3 regions of the Salinivibrio sp. IB574 genome follow, and region 2 is predicted to be linked to each of the others. Evidence: predicted binding sites of a transcription regulator. Region 2 holds the regulator's gene; each other region holds the start of a gene.
What was found. Region 2 encodes CRP, which controls carbon source genes, mostly activating them, when cyclic AMP is high. Its sites were predicted from a motif close to TGTGANNNNNNTCACA; they were not measured.

Region 1 (11,064 bases), on a different contig from region 2:
TTAATGTGATAAGCATAAAAAAACGCCTCTCGAAAGAGGCGTTTAATGGTAGAAAAATTGACTGAGCAATTAATCGCTTAGCGCTGCGGTTACGCGGCTTTGATGGTCGGCTTTGGGGCCGGTTTCTCAATAAAGCATGCGTGTAGTGCGCAAATCGCCGCATGATAAAATTTATCCAGTACCACGTACTGTACATCCACGTCACGCATCGAGGAGTGTGCGGCTTTTGGATTAATTTCTGCGTCCAGTAGTGCGAGCATACCTCGGCTCATGGTCTGGTTGGAGTCAATCCGGCTACCAATGACCGAAATCAACGCAACCATCTCGCCAGTGATCTTCGCTTTAGGATATAGCTTCTCTACGCGATTGATCACTTTGTCTTGGCTGGCGGTCTTACCATCCAAATAGTAAGTGATCGAGTTGGCGTTCATCTCTTTACTGATTAGCTGAACGTTTTCCTCACGAATAATTTCCATCACGTCGTAGCTGACGCGATCGACATGGCCAACCATTGATTGATCAAAGATATGCAGCGCTAGCACTTTATCACGACCTGCAATGATCTCGATTTCATTGTCTTTCGGACGATATTTGTGGGAAATCACCGTACCTGGATGATCGGGTTCGAAGGTATTTTTCACCACAAGTTCGATGCCGACCGCGCGCATCCCTGATGCGGCATTAGGGTGAATTGCTTCCATCCCCAAGTTGGCAAGCTGATCAGCCACGTCGTAGTTGCTCAAGCCCATCGGCTGAACGCGTTCTGGACCGACGATACGCGGATCAGCACTGCTTAAATGATACTCTTTGTGGATCACCGCGCCGCTTGCTTTGGTCAATACCGCAATACGACTGAACGTCATTTCGCTATAGCCGCGATCGTATGTTTTCATCAACCCTTCATCGCAGTATACGTAGCCGGTAACGATGGGCAGCTCATTGCTGAGATCGATATCTTCCATGGCGCGCGCAATAACGGTGTTTAAATCACCCTGTGCTTCGTCGGGGTTGTCCCAGCCAGAAAGGTCAACAAACCGTGAGTTAATTCCCACGCTCTCAAGCAAAAGAGAAGAGTTGTGCGCACTGTGAGCTTCGCCAATTGACGAGAGGAACTCGCGCACTTGGGGCAAATAGCTTTCTAGAGAAAACTGCCCATAGTTACAGGTTTCGAGAATACCTTCGATGCAGCTGTGCGCCTTCTCCATACGTTGACGAATGAAGTTGTCTGCACGCTCGCGGTAAACAGGGTCTGGGAACATGTTGCTGTTAATGAGCAGCATACGTTGTTCCAACTCTTCCATGGCATCGCGCCACTTCGGATTGTTGGCGGCGAGTAGGCGATAGATACCCGGCTTGCCAGACCGCTTACACTCCAGCAATGCATCCGTGATGCCAGCATAAGCAGAAACCACAAAAATTCGGTTATAAGGGTTGGACGGGTACAAAAAGATATTATCCATGACAGCGTCGAACGCTGACATTGATGTACCGCCGATCTTTTCAACGGTATGATTCATGTGAGCTCCTTGTGGGCTTTTATGAATTGAAGTCGTCGATTGGGTTTACAGGGGCAGCATCCCGCTGCCCCAAGACGGTTAATCGACCAGAGGGTAAACACCGTTTTCGTCATGTGTCTCTTGCCCAGTAATCGGTGGGTTAAAGACACAGGCCATGACCATATCAACACCCTTATTAGCGCGAAGCTGGTGCTCGTCATGTTTGTCAAGAATGTACAGTGTGCCAGGTTTGATTGGATACACTTTACCGTCGTCGGTCGTTTCAATCTCACCTTCACCTGACATGCAATACACAGACTCTAAGTGATTCTGGTAATGGATATGCGTGTCAGTATTGGCGTAAATAGTAGTAATGTGGAATGAGAAGCCCATGTTGTCATCGCGCAACAACATACGGACACTTTCCCAATTTTCAGCCACTACGCGGCGTTCACTGTTTTGGCATTCTTCTAATGTGCGAACAATCATGTCAATCCTTTATACGTCTGTTTGTTAGTGGGTGAGAGCTTTGAATTAAGACGCTTTTTTCAATTTGTCTTTTTTGTATTGCTCAACCGACTTAACAAAAATCTGCAGGCCTTTCTCCATTTCAGCTTCGCTGACTGTCAATGGTGAGAAGAATTTGATCACTTCATCATCAGGGCCAGCTGTTTCGATGATCATACCGTGCTCGAAACAAAGGCTTGTGATGGCATCTGAGATATCACCATTCTTACATGCGATACCCTGCATCAGGCCACGACCTTTGATGGTGTCGAACAGGTCACCATTTTTCGCTAAGACGTCTTTCAACACTTTATTGAGTTGATCAGCACGCGCTTGGATATGGGTTTGGAACTGATCATCTAGCCAGTAAGTTTCAATCGCTTCTGCGGCTGTCACAAACGCATGGCTGTTACCACGGAATGTACCGTTATGTTCGCCAGGTGCCCATTGATCCAGCTCAGGTTTCAGTAGAACCAGTGCCATTGGTAGGCCATAACCACCAATCGACTTCGACAAGGTCACGATATCTGGGTTGATACCTGATGGCTCAAAGCTAAAGAAAGTACCAGTACGACCACAGCCAGCTTGAATATCATCGACGATCATCAAGATGCCATGTTCTTTACAGATGCTTTCTAGGCGTTGCAGCCATTCATTGGAAGCCGCATTGAGACCGCCTTCACCTTGAACGACTTCAAGCAAGACTGCAGCGGGTTTATCTCCACCTGTTAGACCGCTTGAGGCATCGTTTAGCATGGTTTCGAACAGTGTGAGACCGTCGACATCGGCATAGCCGTCATACGGGATACGTGTTACCGCATTATTCACTGGCATACCGCCGCCACCGCGATGGTGATGATTACCGGTCACAGCGAGTGCGCCATATGTGCAGCCGTGGAAGCCGTTCGTAAATGAAACGATGTTTGGGCGACCTGTCACTTTTCGTGCCAGCTTCATCGCCGCTTCAACAGCATTTGTACCGGTTGGACCCGTGAACTGGAATTTATAGTCCAAGTTACGTGGTGCCAAGATGTGCTCTTTAAATACCTCGAGAAAGCGTGCTTTTGCACCGGTGTGCATATCCAAGCCGTGGGTAATCCCATCTTTCTCGATGTACTCAATCAGCGCTTTTTTCAGCGTCGGGTTATTGTGTCCATAGTTAAGCGAACCGGCGCCAGCAAGAAAATCGAGGTAGCGCTTGCCGTCAACGCCAGTGATCCAACAGCCCTTCGCGCTTTCAAACACGACGGGGAAGTTGTTGGCGTAACATTGAACATTTGACTCCTGCGATTTAAAGATATCCATAACTCATCCTGTTATTTTTTGAGTGGAATTCGGAAAAGGTATTCGGTGTCATGTTCACCGTTAAAGTGCTCTTGTTCATCAAGGAACACTGAGCGCTGACCACCTGTACCGTAGAGGCGGTCTACCTTTTTGAACAGCGCCCAAGATCCGGCGTTGTCTTCTGTGATCGTGGTTTCAATGAATCGGATGTCTTGTGACACTTTGCGCGCCAGTAACGCTTCGACCATTGAAAGGGCAAGCCCTTCTCCACGTGCTTTGGGCGATACGGCTACCTGCCACACAAAAAATGTGTCTGGTTGCTCTGGACGAATGTAGCCAGAGACGAAGCCGTGAATGTCGCCGTCACGCTCTGCCACAACACAGGTCTCTTTAAAGTGCGTTGCCTGTAAGAAGTTGCAGTAGGCGGAGTTCACATCCAACGGAGGGCACTGAGTGATTAATCGATAGATGTCGCCACCATCACGAATCGATGGTTTACGAAACACAAACCGCGTGCTCGGTTTTATCTGTTTACGGTCAAGGACTTCGTTTTCAAGAACTGCCGTATCTGTCGTTTTTGATCGCCACATAATTGTTTTGTGCTCTAACGAATTCGTTATACATAATAGGCGCTGGATTTTGTTTATCAACCCCGGATTTCGCTAATTGATTTGTCATTATCTTATATATAATTGATATATATGGATTTTATTAATGTTAAATTTTTTGCTAACCATAATGCTTTGATGCGTAACATTTACTGGCCTAAATGTATTGGCGGTTCTCAATCTAGTGTGACTCATGCCACAAAGATGGGGGAGCGGCTTGGACTTCGTCTCAGTTGGAGTTGAATGAGGTGAAAAGACTGGCCTTAAAAATAGACACAAAAGAGGTTTTGCTAGACAAAAAAGCCTAGTCACCTTTGCTGCTTGTGAATCTAATAGGGAGACTAGGCGGATTGAGGCGATTGGCTAAGGAATTCACGATATTGTCTGTCTTCTTTTACTACGTGGTGTACCCACCAGTAACGCAAAAACTTGAAAAACTCTGAAGAGTACAGTTCAGGATCCGCCTGACACTGAAGTAACACATAATGTGCTTGCCGTGATAAACGCTCATGGATGGCTGCATGTTCTTTGTATTTGGGATAGGCGAGATCGTGAAGAATGTCTTCTTCTCGCTGGAAGTGGGACACAATGTAGTCTCGAAACCGCTGGGCAAGGTCATCAAAATCTCCTTTTTCACCATCTGCATGGTGATACGCGATAGCCTCATAGGTGTCATTGATGATAGCCAGTAATTGCTTATTGCTGGCATCGAGGTCTGGGTGCCCAACAGAGTATTTGTCCTGCCAACGAATGAACTTTCTGTCTTTGCCCTCTGCTGTTGGATGTTCAGGGGTAACATTCGGTGCTGTTGTATCAATTGTCGAGCTTGTGTCTGTAATTCTTTCGATTTTCTCCTGTTCTTCTTCAGTGAAGACAACAGCACCATTGTGCTCAAAATCGGTCGATTTAGCTGGATCGGCCTGATACATTTCAAAGTAGTACTTAGGTGGCTTTTTGGATTTGGTGTCTTTGGCTAGCTGTTGAACGCGATTTTCGAGGTCTTGTTTTCTAACTGGCTTGACCATGAATGCGTCAACATCATAACGGATGCATTCGCTAATCACTGCCTGAGAGGCATTAGCGGTGAGAATGATGATTGGGATATCGTGCTGTAGGTGGTAGCGGCCGCTACGGATAAGCCTAAGCATCTCCAAGCCATCGATGGGCTCCATCTGTAGGTCGGTGATAATTAAACTAGGTTGTTCGTGAAAGGCCTTTGATATGGCTTCAGCGCCATCTGCTGCCGTGATAACTGATTTAATCCCTAGCGCTTGTGCCATCAAACCTATGGTATCTCGAATCATCTCATGATCATCTACCACTAAACACCGAGATAGCATACTCCCTCCTGCCAAAGCGCTAACCGTCTTAGAAGCATAGTAAACGGCGAGTTTTGCTGCTGAGTGATTTGTTGAATTTTTTATACGTTTTTGTGGGGAGTGAGAGATTACGCATACAAAAAAAGGCGCCTAAACAGGCGCCTTTTCTTCTTAAATCTGGTTTAGCTTACAGGCGAGTTACGTTCGCTGCCTGTGGGCCTTTTTGACCTTGCTCGATATCGAACTCAACCTGTTGGCCTTCTGCTAGAGTGCGGAAGCCTTCACCAACGATGGCGCGGAAGTGAACGAATACGTCTGGACCGTTCTCTTGCTGGATAAAACCGAAACCTTTTTCTTCGTTAAACCACTTAACGGTACCATTAGCTTTAGACATGATGTCTCCTGAATATATTAACTAGGTGTAGCAGTGACGCGAGTGCCATTAATCGTTCTATGGGCACACGCAAAAGAATGTGAGGTAAATCTCTTTTCGCACTTTATATCCGGTTTATTTTGAGTGAATGATTGAAAGTGAGATCAAGCGCCGAGATTTTTGTCAGGGTTAAGCAAATCAATAGCGAAAACCGCGTGCTGTATTGGGACGGATGTCAAAGATGCTGTCGGACGCTGTCTTTTTTCATCGACATTGACGTACTCTTAATGCTTTCTACGAGTAGCAGCGCGTTTGCTGTTTGTCGATCCTCTACTGATAGGAACCCTAATGAACGAAATGGTCTCTCTTACTAGCGCGTTTAGCGTTTGGATTGTACTCGCAATCCTAGTGATTGTTTTCTTGCGTGGCTCGGTAAAGTTTGTTCCGCAAAACACCGCCTATGTGATTGAGCGTTTTGGTAAATATTACAAAACGATGGAAGCGGGCTTGAACTTTATTGTGCCTTTTATCGACCGTCTAGCCTATGAACGTACGCTAAAAGAGCAAGCGTTCGATGTGCCGAGTCAGTCGGCCATTACCCGAGACAACATCTCTCTAGTCGTAGATGGTGTGCTTTATATCAAAGTGCTGGATCCTTACAAAGCTTGCTACGGCGTCGATGACTATATCTACTCCGTGACCCAACTGGCGCAAACCACAATGCGTAGTGAAGTGGGTAAGATGGAATTGGATAAGACCTTCGAGGAGCGTGAAAGCCTCAACACGGCAATCGTCTCAGCGATTAACGAAGCTGCTCAGCCTTGGGGCGTACAAGTCCTCCGCTATGAAATTAAGGATATTGATCCGCCGCGTTCAGTATTGGATGCGATGGAGCGTCAAATGAAAGCCGAACGTGAAAAACGTGCGGTGATCCTTGAGTCAGAAGGGGCACGTCAGTCGGATATCAACGTTGCAGAAGGGCAAAAACAAGCACGCGTGCTTGCCGCGGAAGCGGAAAAGTCTGAGCAGATCTTGAAAGCGGAAGGTGAAGCTAAAGCGATTATCGCGGTCGCGGAAGCACAAGCTGAAGCGCTTGAAATTGTCGGTTCACGAGCGATCACGGAAGAAGGCCAGAAAGCCATCCAGTTAGACTTGGCAGAAAAAGCCATCCGTGCGAAAGAAGCGATCGCGAAAGAGTCTTCTGTCGTATTGCTCCCAGAGTCGGGGACCGGCGCGGCGAGTACGGTTGCTGAAGCGATGACCATTATTCAAACACTGAACAAAGTGAAAGGCTAATATGCACAACTGGTTTACCACCCATCTAGCTGAGATGACGATGATTATCGGGCTGTTACTGCTCGTGGTCGAAGTGTGGTTGCTGGGCTTATCGACCATCGTATTACTGGCGACCGGGGTTGCTGCGGTACTAGCAGGGCTTTTAGCGATGCTTGGAGTGCTGCCGGAGACTGTGACCGTGATGTTCAGCGCAACCGGGATCGGGGCTGGGCTGTTAACCGCCGCGCTGTGGCAGCCGTTAAAGCGGCTACAACGTGGTGCACGTAGTCCTGACAATACGCACAGTGACTTTATTGGTTTGACGCTGACATTGACTGAGCCGTTAACGTCCGCACATCCAGCGACAATTAAGTATTCGGGTGTGACGTGGCAGTTGGTACTCAGTGGCAGCTGTCATGATGCGAGCTTGCAAGCAGGCGACAAAGTACGGGTGATCGGTGTTGATGTCGGTCGCTTTACGGTAGAACCGGCCGGTGAAGCGGAGTCGAGCCACTAGGCGTTGTTTGCCATTCTGGTTTAATTGAGCCAAACAAAAAGCTCGGGCATCATGTCCCGAGCTTTTTCGCGTGATACGCGCTATGCCTAGCTAACCGAGTGCCTCGATAAGTGGAGGCGCTGTATTTAGGCTTTTTTCAGCTGTTTTTTCAGCTTTTTCAGTTTGCTTTCTTGTTTAGCAACTTTTGCTTTGGTCTTTTTGATCGATTTTTTCAGATCTTTCTTTGATGCTTTAGCCATCGGTTTTCTCCTTTCTATGTCATTGCCGGTGTTTTCGCCACCGCAATACGGCTTCAATGCCGTGGACAGGTGCCGGCAAGTTGCACCTAAGACTGTGATTATGAGCTCTTTTTTTCTTCGTGTTCTTTTAAAAATTGTTTGATAAATCGACGGATCTCTCTAGCGGCTGATGTGTCGAGATCTTCACATTTTGACAAGAAGGCATCGCGTTGCTCACTATTAATACGAATGAGTAACTGACTGTCTTTTTTTCTTTTTTCTTTTTTTGTCATCTGCATTTGCCTATCGTTTGGATATACAATGTATATACACTTGCTACGCTTTTCCACCTATTGTGATTAATTTGTGATCTGTTTAGTGATCTAAACAGTTATTTGCATACAATTCGACATTGTAGCCGCGGGGCTTCGTCATCCATGCCATAAATAACAAGGAGACGAGTGGTTGAATCTGTTTAAATAGATGGCTAAATGTCTTTACTGCTAAAGAAATAATGCTTAGGGTAAGGTATCCATGGAGCAAATATTTGGGTAAGGAATTATGGAAAAAAAATACCTGAGCACGCAATTGATTCACGCGGGGCGCGACAAACGTTATACCCAACAAGGTGTGAACCCTGTGATCCAACGTGCTTCCTCCATTGTTTTTGACACGCTCGCCGACAAAAAACATGCGATTGCGCATCGACACCAGCACACCTTGTTTTATGGCCGCCGTGGCACCCAGACGCATTTTGCCCTGCAAGATGCGATGACAGAGCTCGAACAAGGTGAAGGGTGTGCGTTGTTTCCATGTGGCGCCGCAGCCATTGCCAACAGTATCTTGGCATTTGTGAAACGGGCGACCATATTCTGGTGACTGGCTCGGCTTACGAGCCCACACAAGACTTTTGCCAAACTATCCTTGCCGATATGCAGATTGAGACTGAGTTTTTCGATCCGCTTGAAGGAGCCCAAATCGTTGAGCGTATTCGGCCTAATACTCGGATTGTGTTTCTCGAGTCGCCTGGGTCGTACACCATGGAAGTCCATGATACGCCTGCCATGGTGCAAGCGATTCGCGCCAAAGCCCCAGACACGATCATTATGATGGATAACACCTGGGCCGCTGGCGTTTTATATCAGCCTTTAACGCATGGGGTCGATATTTCGGTCCAATCGGGTACCAAGTACATTATTGGTCACTCCGATCATATGCTCGGCACCGCGGTAGCGAATCGTCGCTGTTGGCCGCAGCTACGAGAACGTGCTTATTTGATGGGGCAAACCATTGATGCCGAGACGGCATATCAAGCGGCAAGAGGGTTGCGTACCCTAGGCGTGCGTTTAAAGCAACACCAACAAAGTGCTCTACAAATTGCGCAATGGCTAAAAGAGCAGCCAGAAGTCGCGCATGTCCTTCACCCTGCGTTTTCTGATTGCCCCGGACATGTCTTTTTTGAGCGAGACTTTTCTGGGAGTAATGGCTTGTTTTCGTTTGTTTTTGACCAAAGACTTACCGATGCACAGCTGGAAGCGTTCTGTGATCATTTACAGCATTTCAGCATGGCGTACTCATGGGGTGGATTTGAGTCGTTGCTGTTGACCAATCAACCTGAACAACTCAACCGTATTCGTCCTGCCGGTAAGGTAAGTTTCAGTGGCACCTTAGTCCGTGTGCACATTGGTTTGGAAGCGGTAGAGGATTTGATCACTGACTTAGCAGCAGGCTTTGAACGCATTAAATCGGCCCAGTAAAAGTGGATAAGCCACCCTAAGTTGATGAAGGTGGCTTTTTGATGTCGGTTTAAGTCTGGAACTGGTCGGTCAGCGTGGTGAGTGCACTCGATTGATGACTCAGTTGGCCACTGACGTCGCTGGTGGTATTGATGGCTTCAGTGAGTGACTGGCTGCATTGCTTGAGCGCACGACGGCCGGCGGTGAGATGTTCTATCTCCTTGTGCTGTGAGGCCAGTGCGGCTTCTACCTCGGCACTCAACTGTTCCAAGCCTTGGAATGTGGCATGCATATCACTGAGAAAGCCTTGAAGACGAATGCTGGCTTGCTGGTTGGAGGCACTGGCCGTTTGTGTTTCTGTGAGCAGTGAACTGGCGGTATCAACTTGTCCTAAGAGATCGTTAATCCAATTGCGAATATCACCGGTCGATTGCGCCGTGCGCTGTGACAGGCCTCGGACCTCATCGGCAACGACCGCAAACCCTCGGCCATGCTCGCCGGCACGCGCGGCTTCAATGGCTGCATTTAATGCCAGTAGGTTAGTTTGCTCCGCAATCCCCTCAATCACATCCATGACCCCTGCAATTTGTTCACTGGTTTGTTTCAGTGTTGCCATGGTCGACGATACGTCCTCCACGATACCCACACTGTGTGCGATAGCGGCGTCGGTAGCCCGCATTTGTTGCTGGATCTCGTCGTTATCGTGAGACACTTTGCTAATGTACTCGCGTGTATCATGAATGGCACTGGCAATTTCTGTAGTGGCACTCTCCATGACGCTGAGAGATTGGGCGACGTCGTCGACTTGACGACGGGTCTGCTGGTTAATCTGTGCGACTTGTTTGCTTTGGGTATCGAGCGTGTCAGATTGACCATCTAACTCGGCGGTTCGCGATTGAATGTCAGTGACAAAATGCGAGAACTTGTCGAGTAAGTTATTAGAGGCCCGCGCGACTGCACTGACTTCATCACTGTACCTATCGGTGAGACGGGTGCTCAGATCGGAGCGCTGGTCAATATCTGTTAAGGCATTAGCAATATGATCCAAGCGAACCACCACAGTTTTGCGCAACCATGTCATCAATATCAATGCTAAGAGTAAGGTGGCGCCACAACCAATATACACGGTATGCGCTTGTTGGTTTAGAAAGGTGATCAGCCCGCTTGCAGAGTGTTTCGCATGAGCTTGTCTTTCGGTCAGCTTCTCGTTGATAGCGAGCAGCATAGGATCAACGGCCGGATACATATCAAAGTCGACCAATCTCCCCGCATCATAGAAGCTTTTGGCCGCGATGGTTTTTTCTAGCTGGGCGAGATAGTCATCGAATGCCTGTTTATCGGCTTGATGCTGCGCGCGCCAGGTTGCGAGCGACGGAGAGTGAGAGAGTGCTTGCCAGCTTTGCTGATAGTTTTGATGAAGTTGTTCAAACTGCGGCTGAATTTCATTCCAGAACAGCAACTGTGCTTTGATTTTTTGCGATAAGTTGACCAAGTTGCGGTGATCGCGCTCCAGCGCGAGCAACGCCCAGACTTCAGGCAGCTGCTGATTGACATACTCCGAAGAGGCTTGCGCAGAGCGGGATGAAATCCACAGCGATAAGCTTCCTAGCCCAATCGTGGATGCAATAAAGAGGGAAAATGCGATTAACAGTCGCTGTCGTACACTCATGTTGTTTCCTACCAACTACTCATGTTCGGATGAGGGGCAGGTTAGGCAGCGACTGTTGCAGG
Region 2 (11,064 bases):
TAAAGACGGTGGATATGAAATAAAAAAAGGCGCCAAATCGGCGCCTTTTCTCGTTGCTAATCACTGATTAGTGATCGTGACCGCAGCCACCTTCTTGGTGAATATGGCCATGAGCAATTTCGTCTTCGGTTGCTGCACGTAGATCAACCACTTCCACAGAGAATGACAGAGTTTGGCCTGCCAGCATGTGGTTGGCATCAACAACAACTTCGTCACCGTCAACTTCGGTGACTTCAACCGGGATCTGACCTTGGTCAGTTTCCGCCATAAAGCGCATGCCGACTTCAACTTGGTCTACGCCTTGGAATACGTTCGCCGGTACGCGTTGTACCATGGCTTCTTGATACTCACCGTATGCATCGTCAGGACCTACGGTCACTTCAAACGCGTCGCCTTTCTCACGACCTTCCAGTGCCTTTTCCAGACCAACGATCAGGTTACGGTGACCGTGTAGGTACTGGAGGGGTTCTTGCGCTGTTGATTCATCAACTAACGCACCGTCTTCATTTTTTACTTGGTAGGCCAGGCTGACCACCACATCATTTGCAATTTTCATGCTCGCTCCGAGACCGGAAGGTTAATGGACTGCCGATGATAACGGATTCCCTACTCCGGTTTAAAGATCCCAATGACATTCTCTGCCGGCGGGGTTTCAGACTGTGACTGCTGTGCCGAATCCGGAAGCCGACTCTCATGGTAATCGCAGCTGACACATTCCACTTTGTCAATATTGTTTTCGCGCCAAACTCGCAAGGTGTCTTGACGCTGACATTTGGGGCACGCCGCCCCGGCAATAAAGCGCTTTTTCACAATTCCATCCTATTCATCTCGGTTCCAACTCTGGTGGCGCTCAATATCACCACGCATTTCCCGATCAAAGATCTCTTCCAATTCTTTACGCGCCTCTTTCACGCGTGAAGCGGCGGCCATATCTTCATTATGTTGGGGTAAGAGGTCTTGCAATACCCGCATATCTAGCTTGCGGAACAACACCTCGGCACGTTTTGCTTTATAAGGGTGCATTCCCAAAGACTCTAGCGTCTGTCGACCTAAATCAAGCGCGCCAAGAAATGTCTCCCGCGACAAGGTTTCAACGCCTAAGCCCATGAGCTGATAAGCCTCAACCCGACTTCGTGCTCGCGCTAATATCTTTAAGTTAGGGAAATGCTGCTGACAAAGATCAACAATTTCCATCACTTCATCCGGCGAGTCGGTGCAAATCACAATCGCCTCTGCGCTTTGCGCCCCTGCCGCCCGAAGTAAATCAAGCTGCGTCGCATCACCGTAATACACATCATACCCGAACTTGCGTAATAGCTTGATTTGGGTGGGATCACGTTCCAAGATGGTGACACCAATTTTGTTGGCAAACATCAACCGACCGACCACCTGACCAAACCGACCAAAGCCCGCGATGATGACGCGCGCGTCATGTTGATCAAATTGCGTCTGTGGCGGTAACTCCTCTGGTTCATTAAAAGTGCGTTCAAACCAGCGTTGCTGCAAGGTAAGCATCAAGGGGGTGGTCATCATCGACAGACTCACCACCACCAGCAAGAAGGCATTCAATTCTTGGCTAAGCAACCCTTCTGCGCGTGCCGCTGTAAAGATCACGAAAGCAAATTCACCGCCTTGGCTAAGCAACACCGCCATTTGACTGCGCGCTTTAGGTGCCACACCAAATAAACGCGCGAGCAGATAGATAAGTAACGCCTTACCGCACACCAGTGCAAGTACCGCACCGAGCAAAGTCAGCGGATATTCCAACAGTAGACCGAGATCCACCGCCATCCCGACCGCAATAAAAAACAGCCCTAGCAGCAACCCTTTAAAGGGGTCGATGGCGGTTTCGAGTTCGTGGCGATACTCACTCTCCGCAAGCAGCACACCTGCTAGGAACGCACCTAACGCCATCGAAAGACCCAACTGCTGCATCGCAAGCGCAATGCCAATCACCAAGGCCAGTGCTGCCACGTTAAACAGCTCGCTGACCCCGCTCATGATCACCAAGCGAAATAGAGGCCGAAGCAAGAAATGCCCACCGACCAACAGCGCGCCAATGCCTATAAACATCCATAGAACATCGAACCAACTTCCGGTATTACCTCCTGCCAATGCAGGCATCACCGCTAACATCGGGATGACCGCGATATCTTGAAACAACAGAATCGCAAACCCTGCTTGACCGGATTCACTGCGCATAAGGCGCTGGTCTTCTATAATTTTCATCGCAATGGCGGTGGAGGAAAGCGCCATGGCCATGCCCACAATAAAGCCCTGCCGTTCCGTCAGACCAAACATCACCCCGACGGCACCTATCACCAAGGTGGTCACCACCACTTGGCTGCCGCCCAGGCCCAGTATCGGCCGGCGCATCTGCAGCAGTTTTTTAGGATTTAGCTCCAAGCCAATCAGAAACAGCAGCAATACCACCCCGAATTCAGAAAAATGGAGAATAGACTCCACATCGCTGATAAGCCCGAGCCCCCATGGACCAATCACGATGCCGGCCATCAGATAGCCTAATACCGAGCCCATCCCTAACCGCTGCGCGAGTGGGACGGCAATCACCGCCGCTAACAGGAAAATAAAGGCCGCGGAAAGCAAGTTATGCTCCATGCTCACCTCCCGCATGGGCGAGCGGATCACGAATCCAATCGGCATACAGTTCCGCAAACGCATCCCGATCGGCATCACTCACACGACGAGCCCAGTGCAAGACCAGCGGCGGGAGCCACGTCATGCGGCACAGGGCGGCGGTCAACTCAAACGGTTGGAGAAGCTCTTGCATCGAATACTTGTTGTATCCGCTTTTGGTGAACGCCTCAGCCGCCCCTCCAGTAGTGACGACAAAACGGCAGGTTTTTCCTGCTAGCGCATCGCCTCCCTCGCCATGTGCAAAACCTTTGCCTAGCACCACATCAATCCATTCTTTCAACAACGCCGGACAGGAATACATTTGTAGCGGGTGTTGAAAAACAATCACATCAGCTTGTTGCACCCGTCGGCGCTCATCGTGCACATCAACCACAAAGTCGGGATAAGTTGCGTAAATATCGTGAACAGTCACATGCGGAAACGAAGAGATAGCGGCAAGCAGACGTCGGTTCGCCACCGACTGATCAGGGTCGGGATGGGCAAAGATCACCAACACCGACGCGGGGTCTTGATGTGCATCCTTGTCATTGGGCATAGGCATCCTTGTTATCACGGCAAGAGTCAGTTTTCATGCTTGTTTTTAACCTTAACACACAAAACACACAACACAGATCGCGCCAGTTAGGCCGACTGACGGGGAAATTTGGCAATCCCCGCACCAAGCTGGTATAACGACGACGCACCCAAACCACACTAGCGCACTGAATAATCATGATTAGCTTTTCTGACATCCAATTACTGCGCGGTGGCAAGCCACTGCTCGATCATACCTCTGCCACCATCCATCCCGGCGACAAAGTCGGATTGGTCGGCAAAAACGGATGTGGCAAATCCAGCTTGTTTGCACTGCTTCGCCACCAGCTGACGTTAGATGCGGGCAGCTATCATTATCCTAGCCAATGGCAAGTAGCTTGGGTGGCACAAGAAACGCCCGCACTGGAAAAAAGTGCGCTCGAGTATGTCATTGATGGCGATGCCGAATACCGTGAACTGCAGATGGCCTTAGCGGATGCGGAACAACGTGATGACGGTCATGCCGTGGCGACCTTACACGATAAACTGGATGCCATTGGTGGCTACAGTATTGAGGCGCGCGCCGCCAGTTTGCTCGACGGTTTGGGCTTTAGTCAGGCGCAAATGCAATGGTCACTCACGCAATTTTCGGGCGGCTGGCGGATGCGCTTAAACCTTGCCCAAGCACTGCTGTGTCGTTCCGACCTCTTGCTGCTTGATGAGCCAACCAACCACCTCGATTTAGATGCCGTGATGTGGCTGGAAAAGTGGCTGCAGCAATACCCCGGTACCTTGGTGCTGATTTCCCACGACCGGGACTTTTTGGATCCTGTCGTCAACCGTATTATTCATATTGAGCATCAACAGCTAAATGAATACACGGGCAATTATTCCGACTTCGAGCAGATGCGGGCGCAGAAGCTGGCGCAACAACAAGCGCAGTTTGAAAAGCAAAAAAAGCAGATTGCCCACATGCAATCTTACATCGACCGCTTTCGTTATAAAGCCTCAAAGGCGCGCCAAGCGCAAAGCCGGATTAAGGCACTGGAGCGGATGGAAAAGGTGTTGCCGGCGCAATACGATAATCCATTTAGTTTTACCTTTTTCACCCCAGATGCGCTCCCAAATCCTATCTTGATGATGGACAAAGTCGCTGCGGGGTACGACAAGACACCGATTGTGGAAAATATCCGCCTCAACCTGGTCCCTGGCGCGCGTATTGGTTTGTTAGGCCGCAATGGTGCGGGTAAGTCTACGCTGATCAAACTTCTTGCTGGCACCTTGCCAGCCATGGCCGGTGAGCTCAGTTACTCCCAAGGGGTAAAAATTGGCTATTTTGCGCAGCATCAACTCGACACGTTGCGCATTGACGAAACCCCACTGCAACATATGAATCGCCTTGCGCCCACCACAGCCGAGCAAACGCTACGTGACTTCTTAGGGCGCTTTGGCTTTCAGGGTGATAAAGCGCTTGAGACCATTGGCCCCTTTTCGGGAGGCGAGAAGGCACGCTTAGTATTAGCGTTATTGGTGTGGCAAAAGCCTAACCTGCTGCTGCTTGACGAACCGACTAACCACCTTGATTTAGATATGCGCCAAGCCTTGACGCTTGCCCTACAATCGTTTGAAGGGGCGATGGTGATCGTAAGCCATGATCGCTTTTTGCTGCGCGCGACCACCGACGATCTTTATCTTGTCGACAACGGCGCGGTGCAACCCTTTGACGGTGACTTACACGACTACCATCGCTGGCTTGGCGAGCAACAGCGTGCCGACCGTGCGGAAAGTAAAAAACAAAACGCCGATGACAAAGCCGCCCCCCAGCAACGTCAGGTCGATCGTAAGGCACAAAAGCGTCGCGAGGCAGAACTTCGCCAAAAAACCGCGCCACTTCGTAAAAAAATTGACAGCTTAGACACAAAAATCGAACAGCTCTCTGCCATTATTGCCGATGCAGAGACCAAACTGGCCGACCCAACAATTTATGGCGCAGACCAAAAAGCCCAACTCGCGGAACAATTACAACGCCAGGCTGATGCCAAATCAGCGCTGGAAGAGGTAGAGCAAGAATGGATGGAGCGACAGGAAGAACTGGAAGCCATGGAGGCGGCATTCAATCAAGCCTAATTCCCGGCCAAGCGAATGCAGCCGACCTGTGGCAGTTTTGTTTGCAACACTATGGCAAGCAAGACGTCAAACAGGCGTGTCTTAAATTGCAAGATCAGCATCAGGGCAACGTCAACCTTGCCTTGTTGCTGGCTTGGTTGGAAAGCCATGGCTATGGCCTTGCCCCAGAGAGCCTCAGCCAACTTAAACAATCGCTCAGCCGCTCTGAGCATTTGCTGATTGCCTACCGCAACCTACGTCGCGATATCAAACCGCGCGTTGGCGCGGGACAATATAAAAAAATGCTGAATTTCGAGCTCAGCCTCGAGAAGTTCCAACAACAAGACCTCATCCACGCTTTGAATCAACAAACATGGCTGACCGAGTCGCCCTCGCCGTTGGCGTATTATTGCCGTCAGCTCTCGCCCTCGGCCAAATCGCTCTATCCCGCCCTGCGCGCCAGTGTGATCAAAGACGATGAGCAAGGAGACGCTGATGACACCCTTTGAACCGATTCCCAGCGCCCGTAATCCTCATCTACAAACCATCATGCCACGGCTGATGCGGCGGCAACATGCTGGTACGCTATTTGGCAGAGTATGCGGACGATCCGATTGTCTCCAGTGGCTGCGCCGTGTCACCCCCCTTAGACCTTGCCGCCTGCTCGTTACGCATTCAGCAAGGGTTCTCACGTGTCTACCAAGCGTACCTACTCCGCTCGATGCGGCAAACCCTGTCAGATAAGCTTACGCGACACGCCCAAGTAGGTCGCTGGCAAGCTGGCGAGCAGCCCCGTATTTCGACCTTATTCGAGTTTGATCAAACCGTCACCGCACCACTGCATGGATTTGAGGACGCACATCATTACTACCAGCAATGCAGTGGCTTATCCGTGTTGCCTGCGATCCGCGCCCCTTTGACCATCATTCATGCCAAAGACGATCCCTTTATGACCGACGCGGTGATCCCAACCACGCCATTACCGGCCAATATACGCTATCAACTCACTGACCATGGCGGACATGTTGGGTTTGTCACTGGCCATTGGCGTGCACCGCGTTTATGGTTGGAAGAGGCAGTGCCCGCGTGGATAGCTGAGCAACTCGACACCTGATGCCCCTATTCGTCATGATAAATTGTGACTGAACTGACATAGATACACTGCACCTACACGCATAATTCGGTAAAATGGGAGCTAATTCACAACCTAAGTACGGAGATGGCGTCCGTGCCATCCCGATGTCAGCAAAAGGTGATGTAGTATGATGGTTCCATGGCAATCTGTGCCAGCCGAGACCTTGACCAATTTAATTGAACACTTTGTGTTGCGGGAAGGGACAGATTACGGTGAGCAGGAAGTCAGCTTTGCTGAGAAAGTTGAACAAGTGCGTGAACAATTAAAATCCGGCGACGCCGTGATTGTATACTCTGAGCTGCATGAGACAGTGGATATTCGTCGTCAGCGCGATCTCAGACCGTAACACCGCCTCCCCTTGTGGGCTGCGGTGTAAATTCAGACTGATCAATGACAGGGCTCGTCATGTCGGCTAAACACCCAATCATCGCTGTGACCGGTTCATCCGGCGCAGGCACAACCACCACCTCCGAAGCGTTTCGTAAGATGTTCAATATGATGAACATCAAAGCCTCTTGGTTAGAGGGCGATAGCTTTCACCGCTTCACGCGGCCAGAAATGGATGTTGAGATCCGTAAAGCCCGTGAACAAGGTCGTCATATTAGCTACTTTGGCCCCACGGCCAACGACTTCCCACGCCTTGAGCAATTTTTTAAAGAATATGGCGAACAAGGCACAGGTAAATACCGTCGTTATCTACACACCTTTGATGAAGCCGTGCCTTATAACCAAATGCCGGGCACCTTCACTCCCTGGCAAGATCTGCCTGAAAATACCGACGTATTATTTTATGAAGGCTTGCATGGCGGGGTGGTGGATGGTGACGTCAATGTCGCCCAGCATGTTGATTTACTGATCGGCATGGTGCCTATCGTTAACTTGGAGTGGATTCAAAAGTTTGTCCGCGATACGCGCGACCGCGGCCATTCCCGCGAGGCCGTCACGGACTCGATCGTGCGCTCCATGGATGATTATTTGCACTACATTACGCCGCAGTTTTCTCGCACGCATATTAACTTCCAACGAGTCCCGACCGTAGACACTTCCAACCCGCTGAATGCAAAAGGGATCCCGTCACTCGACGAAAGCTTTGTCGTGATCCGCTTTCGTGGTATGAAGAACGTCGATTTTCCTTACTTACTGCAAATGATCAGTGGCGCGTTTATGTCTCGGCACAACACGCTGGTCGTGCCCGGCGGTAAAATGGGATTTGCAATGGAGCTGATTATTCGCCCCTTGATCCAACAGTTGATTGAGAAAGGCAAGATAGGTTAACCGCCGTAGCGCACTTAACGTGTATTACTTCTCAGGTCGTGATCTTAGCCACATTTTTGCCGAATTTTTAGGCGGTTGGCTTAGATCAAAATCAAGAAATCCAGATAGAAAAAAGATACACTCTTGTTAACATACAGTGAGCTTGTAGCCTGCGCCAAGACCTCGTATTCTGTGCATTGGACTGATGGGTTTCCATTCAGACAAAGACAGGACGTCGTTGCCGGGCAACACATGCAGAGGAAATAAGTTATATGGTTCCAGGAAAACCTCAAACAGACCCTACACTCGAGTGGTTCCTTTCACATTGTCATATTCACAAGTACCCGTCCAAAAGTACTCTGATCCATGCAGGGGAAAAGGCGGAGACCTTGTACTACATCGTGAAAGGTTCTGTGGCCGTACTAATCAAAGATGAAGAAGGCAAGGAGATGATCCTGTCTTACCTTAACCAAGGTGACTTCATCGGCGAACTTGGTCTGTTCGAAGAGGACCAAGAGCGCACCGCATGGGTACGTGCGAAATCACCTTGCGAAGTGGCAGAAATTTCATTCAAGAAATTCCGCCAGCTGATCCAAGTTAACCCAGACATTTTGATGCGTCTATCCTCTCAGATGGCGCGTCGCCTGCAAGTGACCAGCCAGAAAGTGGGAGACCTTGCCTTCCTGGACGTGACCGGCCGCATTGCGCAAACCCTACTGAACTTGGCGAAGCAACCTGACGCCATGACTCACCCTGATGGCATGCAAATCAAGATCACACGTCAAGAGATTGGTCAGATTGTTGGCTGTTCGCGTGAGACGGTTGGGCGTATCCTTAAAATGCTGGAAGAGCAGAACCTTATCTCAGCTCACGGTAAAACCATTGTGGTTTACGGCACACGCTAATCCTCGCGTGTTGCGACAAAACCGGCGCTTTTGCGTCGGTTTTTTTATTTTTATTGACTGGAAACTCATTACCTAAGTTCTACACTTCAAAAACGACCAATCTAACAACTGATTAACAGGATGTCGTTTATGAGAAGCTTACGTCAAACCCTTGCTGCATTGCTACTCGCGGCGGTTTCTTCAACTGCTGCGGCGAATATCACCATTGTCCATCCAGAACCACGGGCTGGCTCTGCCCTCGATTTATACGCTATCGACTTGATTGAGTTTTTAGCGGAAAAATCGGGTGAGTCTGTCACTTTACAGGCCTTTCAAGGCCAAATTGGCTCTCAGTCTCGTAAAGTGGAAATGCTGAAACAAGGACGACTGACGGTAGATTGGCTCGGGGCCGACCGTACCCTTGAGTCAGAGTTACTTCCCATCCGTTATCCAGTCTTTCGGGGTCTATTAGGCCATCGCTTGTTCATTACCAATCAAGCCACCGAACCCAAGCTTGCACAAATCAGTGACCAAGCAGGGCTCAATAATCTGACCATGATCCAAGGGCAAGGCTGGGCGGATGTGAAGGTCTTGCAGTCGGCGGGATTTCGGGTTCGAGAAATCTCAAGCTTTGAGAATATCTTTAAAGGCGTCGATACCGGACGGGCCGACCTCTTCCCGCGTGCGCTTATCGAACCTTTTAGCGAGCTGGCAGAGCGACCTCAATATACAAATCTGTTGGTTGATCCGCACTTAATGCTGATCTACCGCTTCCCAATGTTCTTGTTTGTATCGCCCCAAAACCCAGAGGTAGCGACCATGCTCAACGATGCGTTTGCGGCCGCCTATCAAGACGGATCCTTCATCGAATTTTTTGAGAATGCCCCTCTGGTAAAAGAGACCTTTGAGAAAGCCAATATTGGTGAGCGCACGTTTATTCGGGTCGACAACCCACATCTGAGTAATGAGACTCAGGCAATTGACGATAAATTCTGGCTCGATATTGAAAGTCGCTAAACACCGCCAACCAAAAAAGGAGAGCATCGCTCTCCTTTTCTTCTCTCGCCACTATTGATGCGTACTTTCAAAGATTTTATCAGCCGAGGCGGCGACAAAACCTTGATAAAGTTCACCGTCCGGAAGCGGATACCGTTTCGCAAACTCGTAGAAACCACCCGGAATATCATGGCGTGCATCGCTAAACTGCACCGGCACGCGATCAGCCATCGTCGAGGATTGCTCCAAAAAGACTGATGCATCCCCTTTGACCTCCCCGCCAGATTCATTAATGGTAAACCCATTTTGGCGCAAGGTATCGTTGACCGCTTGACAGTTATCATGGTTATTCAGCTGATTCACACTGACAGTAAAGTGGTTCGCCCCATAGCCATGCGCTGCCACCCAAGCTGCATATTCACTTTCATCCGCTAACGTCTTGTAGGTTTGCCAATCCAACTCCCACAAACGTCCTTGATGAAGAAAATCGCTCCCTTTCAGCGCATCATCATCCACGTTCGCCACTAAGTCGCGCACGATAGATTGCAATGTTGTCGAGCATTGGCCCACCATCAATTCACTAATAAACACTTTCGGCATCAAGGGATCGGGATGCTCGTAGTGACGTGCGTTGAGCTTCTTCGCTTCAAAGGTGTACTCACCTTTCGGCTCATAGCCCAACGCAATAAAAGGACGGGCAAGCTTGTCCAGCCCTACATTAGGCAGTGCAAAGGTGCGCAGTGCAATGTGATCATTGATCAGGGGTTGGCCTTCTTCGAGCAACCCATGCACTTTCTGCGCAGAAGGGCAAAGACGCTGGGTGTAGTCTTGCCACAATCTGTCAAATAACGCTTGGCAACTATCCATGTTGTTCTCCTTAATCAAGAGGCGTGATCCCCGGCGCAAAGCTCTCGGGCAAGGTGACCTGCTCGCCTTCCATCGATGCCATGGGGTAGGCACAATAATCGGCGGCATAATAAGCACTTGGACGCAGGTTACCCGACGCGCCCGGACCACCAAATGGTGCATCCCCACTGGCACCGGTCAATTGACGGTTACGGTTTACAATACCGGCGCGAATATGGTCAAGGAAGTATTGCCATTCACCATCGTCGTCACTGATAAGGCCTGCCGACAAGCCATAGCGGGTATCATTCGCTTTCGTCAATGCATCAGCCATATCGGTGTAACGCTGCACCTGCAATAAAGGACCGAAGTATTCTTCATCGGGTAACTCGGCGATCCCGCTAACATCAATGATCCCCGGCGAGATCACGGCATCATGGCGATGTTCACACGCCACGACTGGCTTGCCACCGAGATCGATCAGTTTTTGCTGAGTGGCTAAGATCCCTTCGGCTGCCGCCACAGAGATCTGTGCGCCCATAAAGGGCGCCGGATCATCGAACTGGCCGCCTACACGGATCGTTTTAGTCCACGCCGCTAAGCGCGCCAAGATCTTGTCACCCACCTCCCCTTCAGGAAGAAGCAGACGACGTGCACAGGTACAACGCTGAC
Region 3 (11,064 bases), on a different contig from region 2:
ACTAACCCTGCAGCTTTGACGGCGGCGACAAGGGTAGAAAAGTCATCATTTTTTGCAGCTGTGTCCACAATATCGTGGCCGCCTTTGTGGTGCGCAGCCATCGCGCTTCCCATTCCTAGGATCAAGGCGGCAGTCACCGCAAATTTCGTTAAGGTACGTTTTAGCATGTTGCTCTCCTTTTCATCGATTGGTCATTCCTCACCAAACCATCATCAGCAATGATAGTGAGTGACTGCTCAGGAATGTCGTGGCTCTTGGCAAAACGAGTGAAACGGCAAAGAAGATCACTTTTGGTAGGCAAGGAGAGGCACACATCTATGATCTTTTACGCCTGATTGATCGTGAAATCACGTGCAATTTTTCGAACAAGTCATTCGCATAACTGTGATTGTGAGCACACTTTTATCGGCGTACATTCTCTCTCGTTCCGCGACGAAAGGTCGCAAAGAAAATCTTCAAATAGAGACATTGTGGTGACAATTGGTCACCGAGATTGGCGTTTAATAACAATCAATCGACAACGAGAGAGGAAACAACCATGAAAAAATTAGCAGCTATTTTTGCACTGACACTCGCATCAACCTCAGTAATGGCGAGCGGTCTTAACCTTGACGTACAACCTGCAGAAGGCGGTGCTTGGGTATCAGTGACTGAACAAGGTCAAGCCGTTAAAGGCGCGAAAGTGACCAGCTCAAAAAGCATGGACACCAAAGTGACTGACGAATCAGGTCGTGTATTCATTTACAGCCAAGATCAAAACAGTGGTTCAGTGACTTATGTTGCAAATACCGACCAAGGCCAACAAGCAGAAAAAGCCGCTTTTGTTGCCGGTGACCGCAGCTAATTTGCCCCACTAGGCAAAGACATCGTTGGAAAGCAAAAAAGAGAGCATAGGCTCTCTTTTTTTATGATTAGGCGTTGTCAGGCATGAGCCACGCTTGGAGTGCATGCAGTGAGTCCACTTGGTGGGTGGGCGTCACGCCTTCTGGTAGGGGCTTTTTGTTGCGATTCAACCAGCATGTGTCTATGCCTGCGCGCATGCCACCGAGGACATCGGCCATTGGATTATCGCCGACCATGAGGATTTGAGACTTAGGTGGATGGCCCATTTTTGCAAATGCATGCTCGAAGATGCGAGGGTCAGGTTTGGCAAAACCGACTTGCTCGGATACCACGAGAGTAGAAATGGCTGGCTTGAACCCTGTTTTTTCCAAGCGCACATCCTGTAACGCGGTAAATCCATTGGTGATAATACCAATGTGTGCGTGTGGACGAATCGCGTTTAGCAGTGCTTCTGCGCCTGGGAGTGGCTCACAGATCTCGGCCATCGCATCCAAAAAATGCTGGTTTAGCGTTGTCGGAGCCACCTTGAGCCGCTTTCCCCAGTGGGTAAAGCGTTTGGTTTGCAGCGTGTGTGCGTCTATTTCGCCATTTTGGTATTGCACCCACAAAGGTTTGTTTAGCTCTGAATATTCGGCAAAGGCGTGCTGGTCGAAATCGACATCATAGTGTGAAAACATGCGTTGCAGTCCTGCAAACGCATCAAAGTGAAACAGTGTTTCATCTGCATCAAAAAGAACCCAAGGATACCGCATGGTGACTACATCTCTTTACGTTAAGTAAATGAAGTGTAACAGATGAAGTCCGTTCTCTTCGAGGCTTTTTTGTGCACTCACCGTCCTTGGTGAGAAACACTGAACCATCAGAATGATGGTAAAACGATCTAGCGTGATTGAGGTTACAAAGTCAGATACAGCCCTGCTAATGTTGCGCTCATCAGATTCGCTAAGGTGGCGGCAAGAATGGCACGCATTCCTAATTTGGCGATATCACCTCGGCGCTCTGGAACAATACCGCCCAGTCCGCCCATCAACATCGCGATCGAAGTGAGGTTGGCAAAGCCGCACAGTGCAAAGGTAACAATGGCTTGGCTATGGGGAGAAAGTGCACCTTTTAGGTTCATAAAATCAGCAAACGCCACAAATTCATTCACCGCAATTTTCTTACCAATCAAGGTACCCGCAGTCATCGCTTCGCCCCAAGGAATGCCGATGAGCCAAGCGACTGGTGCAAACACATAGCCGAATATCCATTCCAGACTTAACTGAGGCATATTGATCATCGGGCCAAGTTTGCCCAACCCGCCGTTAATCAGCGCAATCATGCTGATCACGGCCAGCAAGCTAGCCCCGACTGCCATCGCAATTTGTAATCCACTTAGAGCACCTTGTGTGCCTGCATCGATCAAGTTGACAGGCTTATCGTGGTTATCTTGCTCGGCTTGCGCTTGGGTATGGCTGATAGGCGCTTCGGTCTGCGGGACCATAATTTTTGCCATCATTAGACCGGCTGGTGCGGACATAAAAGCGGCAGCGATCAGGTATTTCATTTCAACACCGAGGCCTGCGTATCCAACCATGGTGCCTCCAGCCACGGAGGCTAATCCACCGACCATGACTGCAAATAATTCTGAGCGCGTCATTGAGGCGAGAAAAGGGCGCACGACAAGAGGGGCTTCTACCGATCCGACAAAGATATTGGCAGTGGCTGACATCGATTCAGTGCGCGAAGTGCCGAGTACGCGTCGTAGTACGCCACCGATCAGGCGAATAATCCAAGCCATGATCCCTAAGTGATAAAGCACGGCGATCAGAGCGGAGAAAAAGACGATAGTTGGTAAAACGTTGAAAGCAAAGATAAAGCCAAGTTTAAATTTAGCGAGATCACCAAACAGAAACTCAGCACCAATATCGCCAAAGCTAATAATTGCGGATACGGCTTCTGATGCGTTAGCCAGAATACGCTGACCAAGCGGGACGGAGATGATAAACCCGGCAAAGACGATTTGAATAATGAAAGCGCCACCGACGGTACGCCAGTTGATTGCACGACGATTTTCTGAAAATCCAATCGCGATAAGAAAGAGGACGCTAATCCCCAAAAGGCCGATGCCAAATTGCATGATGCTTGCTCCGCAAACGTTAAACTGGGATGGAAAACGATTGCGGCGGTATTGTACTTATATTTCTCGATGTGACAAGTGTCACGAATAAATCATCTTGTTGCACTATTTTGCATTTATGTGGCCTGGAGGTTATGTGCTCGTAGGCGAGTCATGCGAGTTAAAGGCGGTCTTACGATAGGTACTTGAAAAGAAGCGCGCTATTCACGATGTCCTTGTGATCCATCAAAAGTTTTGCTGGTGAACATAGGTATTTTTTGTGAGCGCAATCAACGAATTCTTTTTATGATACGGCGTATTTCCGCTAAACCTAAAAGAGGAGAGTCTATGACACAATCCTTTATAGCTCTGAAATAAAGAGTTCAAATGAGTTCTAGGCCGCATTTGGCCTGGGGTTTGAGTGGATATATTGATTAATAGCTGGTTATAAAATCGACATTTGGTTAGTGCCCTAATTAAATTGGTTGCGCATTTATGTTAGGGTAGTGAGCTGTGTGGATGTTGCGGTTCTTGCTGCTGGTCAACTTTTTTATCTGCGTTTTGCGATGAAAAGGCCAATTGAGCGCACAGGCCACCGACACTCACAGGCTTCCGAACAAACGGACTAAGGAGTTAACTCGTGAGCGATAAAAGCCATGAAGATATGATGAAACCGGACGGGAAAGTTAACCCGATCGATACTGACTACCAGGTCGGTCAGGATAACGTGGCCGTTAAACTTGGCCCGTTTGGTTTTGATATTCATAACCGAGTATTTATGGTCTCGGGACTGGCCATTATGGCCTTTGTATTTATTACTTTGGCCTTTCAAAACCAAATCGGCCCTGTTTTTGGTGATTTACGGGGTTGGTTGACCTCGAATCTAGACTGGTTCTTCCTTTCTGCAGGTAATATTTTTGTTATCGCCTGTCTAGTGCTGATAGCGTCACCTTTGGGGCGCGTTCGTCTCGGCGGGACAGAAGCAAAACCGGATTATAGCTATGCGGGTTGGTTTGCAATGTTGTTTGCCGCCGGTATGGGTATTGGTTTGATGTTCTACGGTGTTTCAGAGCCGTTAACACACTTCCAAACGTCATTGGGCGGTACCGCTGTTGATGCAAACGGTATTCGTACCGACTGGGCACCGTTGGGCGCAGCAGCAGGGGACGCTGAAGCGGCTCGACGCCTAGGCATGTCGGCAACGATTTTCCACTGGGGCCTTCACCCTTGGGCTATCTACGCTGTCTTGGCGCTAGGTCTGGCCTTGTTTGCTTATAACAAAGGCTTGCCTTTGACCATGCGTTCTGTCTTTTACCCACTTTTTGGTGAGCGTGTATGGGGCTGGACCGGCCACGTGATCGATATTCTTGCGATCATCGCAACGCTCTTCGGTCTTGCAACCTCACTAGGCCTTGGTGCCTCACAGGCGTCTGCTGGTCTTCACTATCTGTTTGATACGCCACTGGGTAACACCACAGAGGTGCTGCTTGTCATGGGTATCACCGGTATGGCCATCCTGTCTGTGGTTGCTGGGGTAGATAAAGGGGTGAAACGCCTCTCTGAAGTGAACATGTTGCTCGCACTGCTACTGCTTATCTTTGTGATTGCAGTGGGTCCAACGCTAGCCATTTTGACTGGTTTCTTTGGTAACCTCGCCGCGTACCTAGAAAACTTGCCTGCGCTGTCTATGCCGTTTGCACGTGAAGATGCCAACTTTACGCAGGGCTGGACCTCGTTCTACTGGGCATGGTGGATTTCATGGTCCCCATTTGTAGGTATGTTTATTGCGCGTGTTTCTCGTGGCCGCACAGTGCGTGAGTTCATCACTTGTGTATTGCTGATCCCATCTGCAGCTTGTGTGTTGTGGATGACCGCATTCGGTGGTACCGCGATTGGTCAATTTGTGAACGAAGGTTACACCGCAGTTGTTGATGCTGAACTGTCACTTAAACTGTTTGCGATGTTGGATGATTTGCCGTTGGCATCGATTACTTCATTCATCGGTATCATTCTGGTTATCGTGTTCTTTGTGACCTCGTCTGACTCAGGCTCACTGGTTATCGATACCATCTCTGCAGGCGGTAAAGTGAACGTGCCAGTGCCACAACGTGTTTTCTGGGCGTCTTTCGAGGGCCTAGTTGCGGTGGCGCTTATCCTTGGTGGTGGCTTGGTTGCCCTACAAGCGATGGCGGTTTCAACTGGCTTCCCGTTCACGATTGTACTACTGGTAGCGACTGCTTCCTTGTTCAAAGGGTTAGCATCAGAGCCGCGTGCTAAGTAACTGTACGTAATAAGTCACTGACAGCGCGTCATGACATAAAAGGCAGTCCCTCGGGACTGCCTTTTTTATTACTAAGCGTATAATCCATATTACTGTTAACCCGGCACTTTTTCTTCTCACTGCCTCATCGACGTTATCGTTCCTACATCATGCGCCCAAATGATTGTTCCCCTTACCGCACGAGTATTTCTGTGCCATTTGTTGGTAGTGGGCTGGTTGCAAAACAATCAAGCGGTTAGAGGCTTAATCAAAGCGCGCGCTCTCTATGATATTCTTGCTGATAGTGTTGTCATTGCTACCCTTTTTGGTATTTATATCACGCTTAAATACCAAGCAATGTTAGGCAGTCGTCGGCAGCACGCATAAGTTTCCGAATTGGCGGACTAAGGAGTTACGCGTGAGCGATAAAAGCCATGAAGATATGATGACGCCCGATGGTCAGGTGAATCCGATCGATACTGACTATCAGGTTGGTCAAGATAATGTTGCCCTTCAAGTAGGCCCATTTGGTTTTGATATTCACAACCGTGTATTTATGGTCTCAGGGCTCGCTATTATGGCCTTTGTTTTTGTAACGTTGGCCTTTCAAAACGAGATGGGACCGGTATTTGGAGATTTACGCGCATGGTTGACCGCAAATCTCGACTGGTTTTTCCTTTCTGCGGGCAATGTCTTCGTTATTGCCTGTTTGGTATTGATCGCCTCCCCGTTGGGGAAAGTGCGTCTTGGCGGTACCGAAGCCAAGCCCGACTTTGGTTATGGAGGGTGGTTCGCGATGCTTTTTGCCGCGGGCATGGGCATTGGTTTAATGTTCTATGGCGTCTCTGAGCCGCTCACTCACTTTCAATCAGCACTTGATGGTACGGTGACAGGTGCCAATGGCGTGCGCACAGACTGGGCGCCATTAAGTGGCGCTATGGGCGATACGGAAGCGGCTCGTCGTTTGGGAATGGCGGCAACGATTTTCCATTGGGGCTTACACCCTTGGGCCATTTACGCTGTGCTTGCACTTGGCCTTGCGCTATTTGCCTATAACAAAGGTTTACCTTTGACAATTCGATCCGTGTTTTACCCGTTATTCGGTGAACGAATTTGGGGTTGGACGGGGCATTTGATTGATGTATTGGCCATTGTCGCCACCTTATTCGGTCTTGCGACCTCGTTAGGCATTGGTGCGTCTCAAGCATCGGGAGGACTCCATTATTTGTTTGATACGCCGTTGGGAGAGACCACAGAGGTTATTTTAGTGGTTGTGATCACCGCGATGGCAATCTTCTCGGTTGTCGCTGGGGTCGACAAAGGAGTGAAGCGTTTATCTGAGTTGAACCTAATTCTTGCTTTCTTACTCCTGCTGTTCGTTATTGCGGTCGGCCCTACACTTGTCATTCTCACCGGCTTTTTTGCAAACCTAGGCGCTTATTTAGAGCATCTGCCTGGATTAGCGATGCCGTTTGGGCGAGATGACGCCAACTTTACTCAAGGTTGGACATCCTTCTACTGGGCTTGGTGGATCTCTTGGTCCCCATTTGTGGGGATGTTCATCGCGCGCGTGTCACGTGGTCGTACGGTCAGAGAGTTCATTACCTGTGTGTTATTGATCCCTTCGGCTGCCAGTGTTCTGTGGATGACATCATTTGGTGGAACGGCGATCGATCAACTGGTTAGCGATGGGTATACCGCAGTGGTTGATGCAGAGCTCTCGTTGACTTTGTTTGCCATGCTAGAAGGATTACCACTGGCTGAGATCACCTCGTTTATCGGAATTATTTTGGTGATTGTGTTCTTTGTCACTTCATCGGATTCCGGCTCTTTGGTGCTTGATACGATTTCGGCAGGCGGCAAGATGGACGTGCCAGTGTCACAACGTGTTTTCTGGGCATCCTTTGAAGGCTTGGTCGCGGTTGCGCTTATCCTTGGTGGTGGCTTGGTCGCCTTGCAGGCGATGGCAGTTTCAACAGGCTTCCCATTTGCGGTAGTGCTATTAGTTGCGACGGTTTCCTTGTTTAAAGGATTAGCATCAGAGCCACGTGCCAAGTAACTGATATTTAGCTATGATGAAAGAGGCAGGCTTTCGGGGCTGCCTTTTTTATTGCCAACCATTCTTGACCCGCAAGGGGCTTTTCTTCGCCGCTGTCTGATGGCGGACGTTTGATAGTATACCCTTGCACTTTCTCGCAACGCTAGGTGAGCATCATGGAAGCTGAACAAGTTGAAATTGCGACATTTCTTTCCCAATACGCCCCTTTTGAATCGATTCCTGAAGAGGTAGTTGCTGAGGTCGCGCAAAGCATCGAAATTAGTTATCACCGAGCGGGCACGACGATTTTTGCCTACGGCGATGAGATTCATGATTTAGCCATGATCCGTAGCGGTGCTGTCGAGTTATATCGCCGTAATGGCACCTTGTATAACCGTATCGCCGAGGGGGATATTTTCGGCCAGATGGGCCTTTTGATGAACAACCGGGTGCGTATGCCCGCCAAGGCGATCGAAGATACCTTGGTGTATTTCATCCCTGAGGCGACATTTAACCGCTTGTTTGATGAATTTGAACACTTTGCCGATTTTGTCGAGGTCGAAGACCGGACGCGATTACGTCAGGCGGTATCGAGCCATAATGAAGCCAATGATCTGACGACGTCCAAAGTTAAGAAGCTGATTATTCGCGACCCCGTGATGATCGATAGTACCGACTCGGTACAATATGCAGCGCAAGTTATGTCGCAAGAAGCGGTCTCTTCAATTTTGGTGATGGGCGATGAGCCCGATCCCGAAACCGGCTTCAATCCCGTGCTGGGGATCATTACTGATCGTGACTTACGTAATCGCGTGTTAGCAGAAGGCTTGCCTTATGAAACGCCGGTACAAGAAATCATGTCGCCCCAGCTGATCACCCTCGATCATAATGCCTACATCTTTGAAGCCATGCTCACCATGCTGCGCTCAAACCTCCACCACGTACCGGTATTACAACATGGCAAACCACTGGGTGTGGTCGCACTATCGGATATTGCACGTTACGAATCGCAAAACAGCTTGTTCCTCGTCGCCAGTATTTTCCGTCAACAATCGGTGGACGATTTAGTGGTGTTGGCGAAACAAGTCAAAGATTGCTTTGTACGCATGGTCAATGAGGACGCGAACTCACACATGATAGGGTCTGCGATGTCTGTGATTGGCCGCAGTTTTAAGCAGCGCCTGTTGGAGTTGGCAGAAGAAGAACTGGGTGAGCCGCCTATCCCGTATTGCTTTTTGGCGATGGGATCGATGGCACGCGATGAGCAGCTGATTGTGACCGATCAAGACAATGCCATTATCTTGGACGATAGCTTTAACCACGACGAGCATAACGCGTATTTTGAGGCACTATCGAAGCGCGTGTCTGATGGGCTCGATGCCTGCGGGTATACCTATTGTACTGGTAATATCATGGCGACTAACCCTGAGTGGCGGAAAACACTGAAAGAGTGGGAACAATGCTTCGCCGATTGGATTGATAACCCGAGCCCACGCTCGTTACTCGACAGCAATATTTTCTTTGATTTAGATGGTGTCTATGGTCGAACTAACTGGGCTGAACAACTCAAGGCCTTCATTGGTCGCCGTGCACGTCGCAATAATCGCTTTTTAGCATCGATGGCACGCAATGCCTTAAATCGCACACCGCCATTGGGCTTTTTCAAAGACTTTGTCATGGAGCAAGATGGGCGACACAATAACTCTATTAACCTCAAACGCCGTGGCACAGCGCCATTAGCCGATCTTATTCGTGTGCACGCATTGGCTATCGATTCACGCTCACAAAACTCGTTTGAGCGCTTAGATGACATTATTGAATCTGGGATCTTGCCCAAAGGCCGAGGACCTGACCTTCGAGATGCGATGGAGTTTATTTCCATGGTGCGTATTCGTCACCAAGCGCTGGATATCGAAGCGGGACGTGAGCCAGATAACAATGTGGAACCGGAGAATTTATCCGATTTTGAGCGCCGTAACCTCAAAGATGCATTCCAGATTTTAAGTAACGCTCAGAAGTTCTTGAAATTCCGCTACCAGCCGAATCGGTCATAAGGGGAGGGCATGTTGCATTTGGATCTGAAAAAGAAAGCCCCGGCGCAACACGTGGACTGGCAAGCCATGCTGGATACCAAACGTGAGCAGGTGAAACATGAAACGCTACAAGCGTTTTATCAACAAGGCTGGGTAGCACCAGACACGCCTCTTAAGGATGTGCCCTTTGTCGCACTCGACTTTGAAACCACGGGTCTAGACAGTGAAAAGGATGCCATTGTCAGTATTGGTCTGGTGCCTTTTAGCCTTAGTCGCATTCGCTGCCAACAGGCGCAGCACTGGATTGTGAATCCCAATCGGCCGCTGGCAGAGTCTTCGATTGTTATTCATGGGATCACCCATTCAGACATTATGAATGCACCAGACTTTTCTCATGTGATTGAACCACTGCTAAGTGCGCTCGCCGGTGCGATCGTTGTGGTGCATTACCGCCGTATCGAGCGAGAGTTCCTTGACCGCGCCATTAAGCAGCGTTTAGGGGAAGGGATTATTTTTCCGATGGTCGACACCATGGAGCTTGAGGCGCGGAAACACCGTACCGGGAAGCGCAGCTTGATGGACCGTATTATGCGTCGTCCCCCAGCGTCGATTCGGTTAGCTGATAGTCGCGCGCGGTATCAGTTGCCTTTTTATCAAAGTCATCATGCCTTGACCGACGCCATTGCCACGGCAGAGCTGTTGCAAGCACAAGTGGCCCACGACTTTTCCCCTGACACACCGATTAGTGATGTATGGAGCTAATGTCTAGACGGCTATCACTTTGTTATTGAACCATAGACACGGATGGTTCGTAGACTCGTTTACAGGCGATAGCACGTCGTGTACTGGTTTTCAGTGCAATAATAATGTGCTACAACACCAGCGACTGATAATCAGAGGAAAGCACATGACATTTATCCATGCAGTAGAAGGGCTCGTGTTTGGCCTTGGGGTGTTGTTGTTGTCATCAGGCATTGGCTTTGCTTACTGGGGACTCACGTTAAAGCCCGAAGAGGCGGAAGACATGACGGCACGTAAAATTGAGTTGGGCTTTTATGCTGGTGCGTGCATTGTGTTTGCGCTGTTAATTGCCTATTGGCTGACTTGGTGATGATCCGCGCTTACTTTAACGATAAAAAACCACCGCTTGAGCGGTGGTTTTTGTAGGTTGATACCGACAGATCGGTGTCGTTACCACACGTCTTTATCGATTTGCTTGTCCAGTTTCGGGAACTTAGTGCGATCAAACGTTGGCTTCTTACCCGCTCGGCGTTGGTCTTCATAATCTTTCATCAACGCAAACGCAATGCCAGATAGTAGCGCAATCGCCACTAAGTTGATCACCGCCATCATACCCATCGATAAGTCAGCAAAACTCCAGATCAACGGCAAGTCAGTAATTGACCCCACCAATACCATAGAGAGAACCGCGATACGGTACAAAGTGATGGCTTTACGACACTTGAAGATATACTCGATGTTAGATTCACCATACGAGTAGTTCGCAATGATAGACGTAAAGGCGAACAACAAAATTGCAATGGCAATAAAGCCTGCACCCCAGTCACCCACTTGGCTCACCAACGCTTCTTGAGTCAGTGCAATGCCGGTAAGACCACTCTCTGGGTCGAGCATGCCAGACATCAAGATAATCGAGGCGGTTGCAGTACAGATCACAATGGTGTCGACAAACACACCAAGCATTTGTACATAGCCTTGTGCAGCAGGGTGGTTAGGCTTGGTGGTGGCTGTTGCTGCGGCATTGGGTGCGGAACCCATACCGGCTTCGTTC

Region 1: a site for CRP is predicted at 4,081-4,096, ahead of ectA (diaminobutyrate acetyltransferase). Genes of this name have one in related genera too.
Region 3: a site for CRP is predicted at 3,033-3,048, ahead of BZJ17_RS11245 (NupC/NupG family nucleoside CNT transporter). Genes of this name have one in related genera too.

Annotation. Positions count from the first base shown of each region.
Region 1 is NZ_MUFN01000032.1:4,250-15,313, reverse strand. Features, by position in the region: gene BZJ17_RS14040 (aspartate kinase) at 90-1,517, opposite strand; gene BZJ17_RS14035 (ectoine synthase) at 1,596-1,985, opposite strand; gene ectB (diaminobutyrate--2-oxoglutarate transaminase) at 2,031-3,308, opposite strand; gene ectA (diaminobutyrate acetyltransferase) at 3,320-3,877, opposite strand; gene BZJ17_RS14020 (bacteriohemerythrin) at 4,237-5,235, opposite strand; gene BZJ17_RS14015 (cold-shock protein) at 5,402-5,608, opposite strand; gene BZJ17_RS14010 (slipin family protein) at 5,936-6,883, shown strand; gene BZJ17_RS14005 (NfeD family protein) at 6,885-7,379, shown strand; gene BZJ17_RS17225 (hypothetical protein) at 7,717-7,890, opposite strand; partial or broken gene metC (cystathionine beta-lyase) at 8,159-9,354, shown strand; gene BZJ17_RS13990 (methyl-accepting chemotaxis protein) at 9,404-11,002, opposite strand.
Region 2 is NZ_MUFN01000025.1:50,005-61,068, reverse strand. Features, by position in the region: partial or broken gene slyD (peptidylprolyl isomerase) at 71-556, opposite strand; gene BZJ17_RS12810 (YheV family putative zinc ribbon protein) at 607-813, opposite strand; gene kefB (glutathione-regulated potassium-efflux system protein KefB) at 820-2,619, opposite strand; gene kefG (glutathione-regulated potassium-efflux system ancillary protein KefG) at 2,609-3,193, opposite strand; gene BZJ17_RS12795 (ABC transporter ATP-binding protein) at 3,370-5,298, shown strand; gene BZJ17_RS12790 (TIGR02444 family protein) at 5,241-5,786, shown strand; gene BZJ17_RS12785 (hypothetical protein) at 5,852-6,391, shown strand; gene BZJ17_RS12780 (YheU family protein) at 6,540-6,758, shown strand; gene BZJ17_RS12775 (phosphoribulokinase) at 6,818-7,687, shown strand; gene crp (cAMP-activated global transcriptional regulator CRP) at 7,939-8,571, shown strand; gene BZJ17_RS12765 (hypothetical protein) at 8,701-9,567, shown strand; gene BZJ17_RS12760 (DUF1338 domain-containing protein) at 9,619-10,413, opposite strand; gene astD (succinylglutamate-semialdehyde dehydrogenase) at 10,424-11,064, opposite strand, start outside.
Region 3 is NZ_MUFN01000021.1:212-11,275, forward strand. Features, by position in the region: partial or broken gene BZJ17_RS11230 (fasciclin domain-containing protein) at 1-113, opposite strand, end outside; gene BZJ17_RS11235 (hypothetical protein) at 539-844, shown strand; gene yjjG (pyrimidine 5'-nucleotidase) at 912-1,595, opposite strand; gene BZJ17_RS11245 (NupC/NupG family nucleoside CNT transporter) at 1,739-2,962, opposite strand; gene BZJ17_RS11250 (BCCT family transporter) at 3,582-5,222, shown strand; gene BZJ17_RS17295 (hypothetical protein) at 5,382-5,588, shown strand; gene BZJ17_RS11260 (BCCT family transporter) at 5,644-7,260, shown strand; gene BZJ17_RS11265 (DUF294 nucleotidyltransferase-like domain-containing protein) at 7,416-9,293, shown strand; gene BZJ17_RS11270 (3'-5' exonuclease) at 9,303-10,034, shown strand; gene BZJ17_RS11275 (hypothetical protein) at 10,180-10,383, shown strand; gene BZJ17_RS11280 (alanine/glycine:cation symporter family protein) at 10,464-11,064, opposite strand, start outside.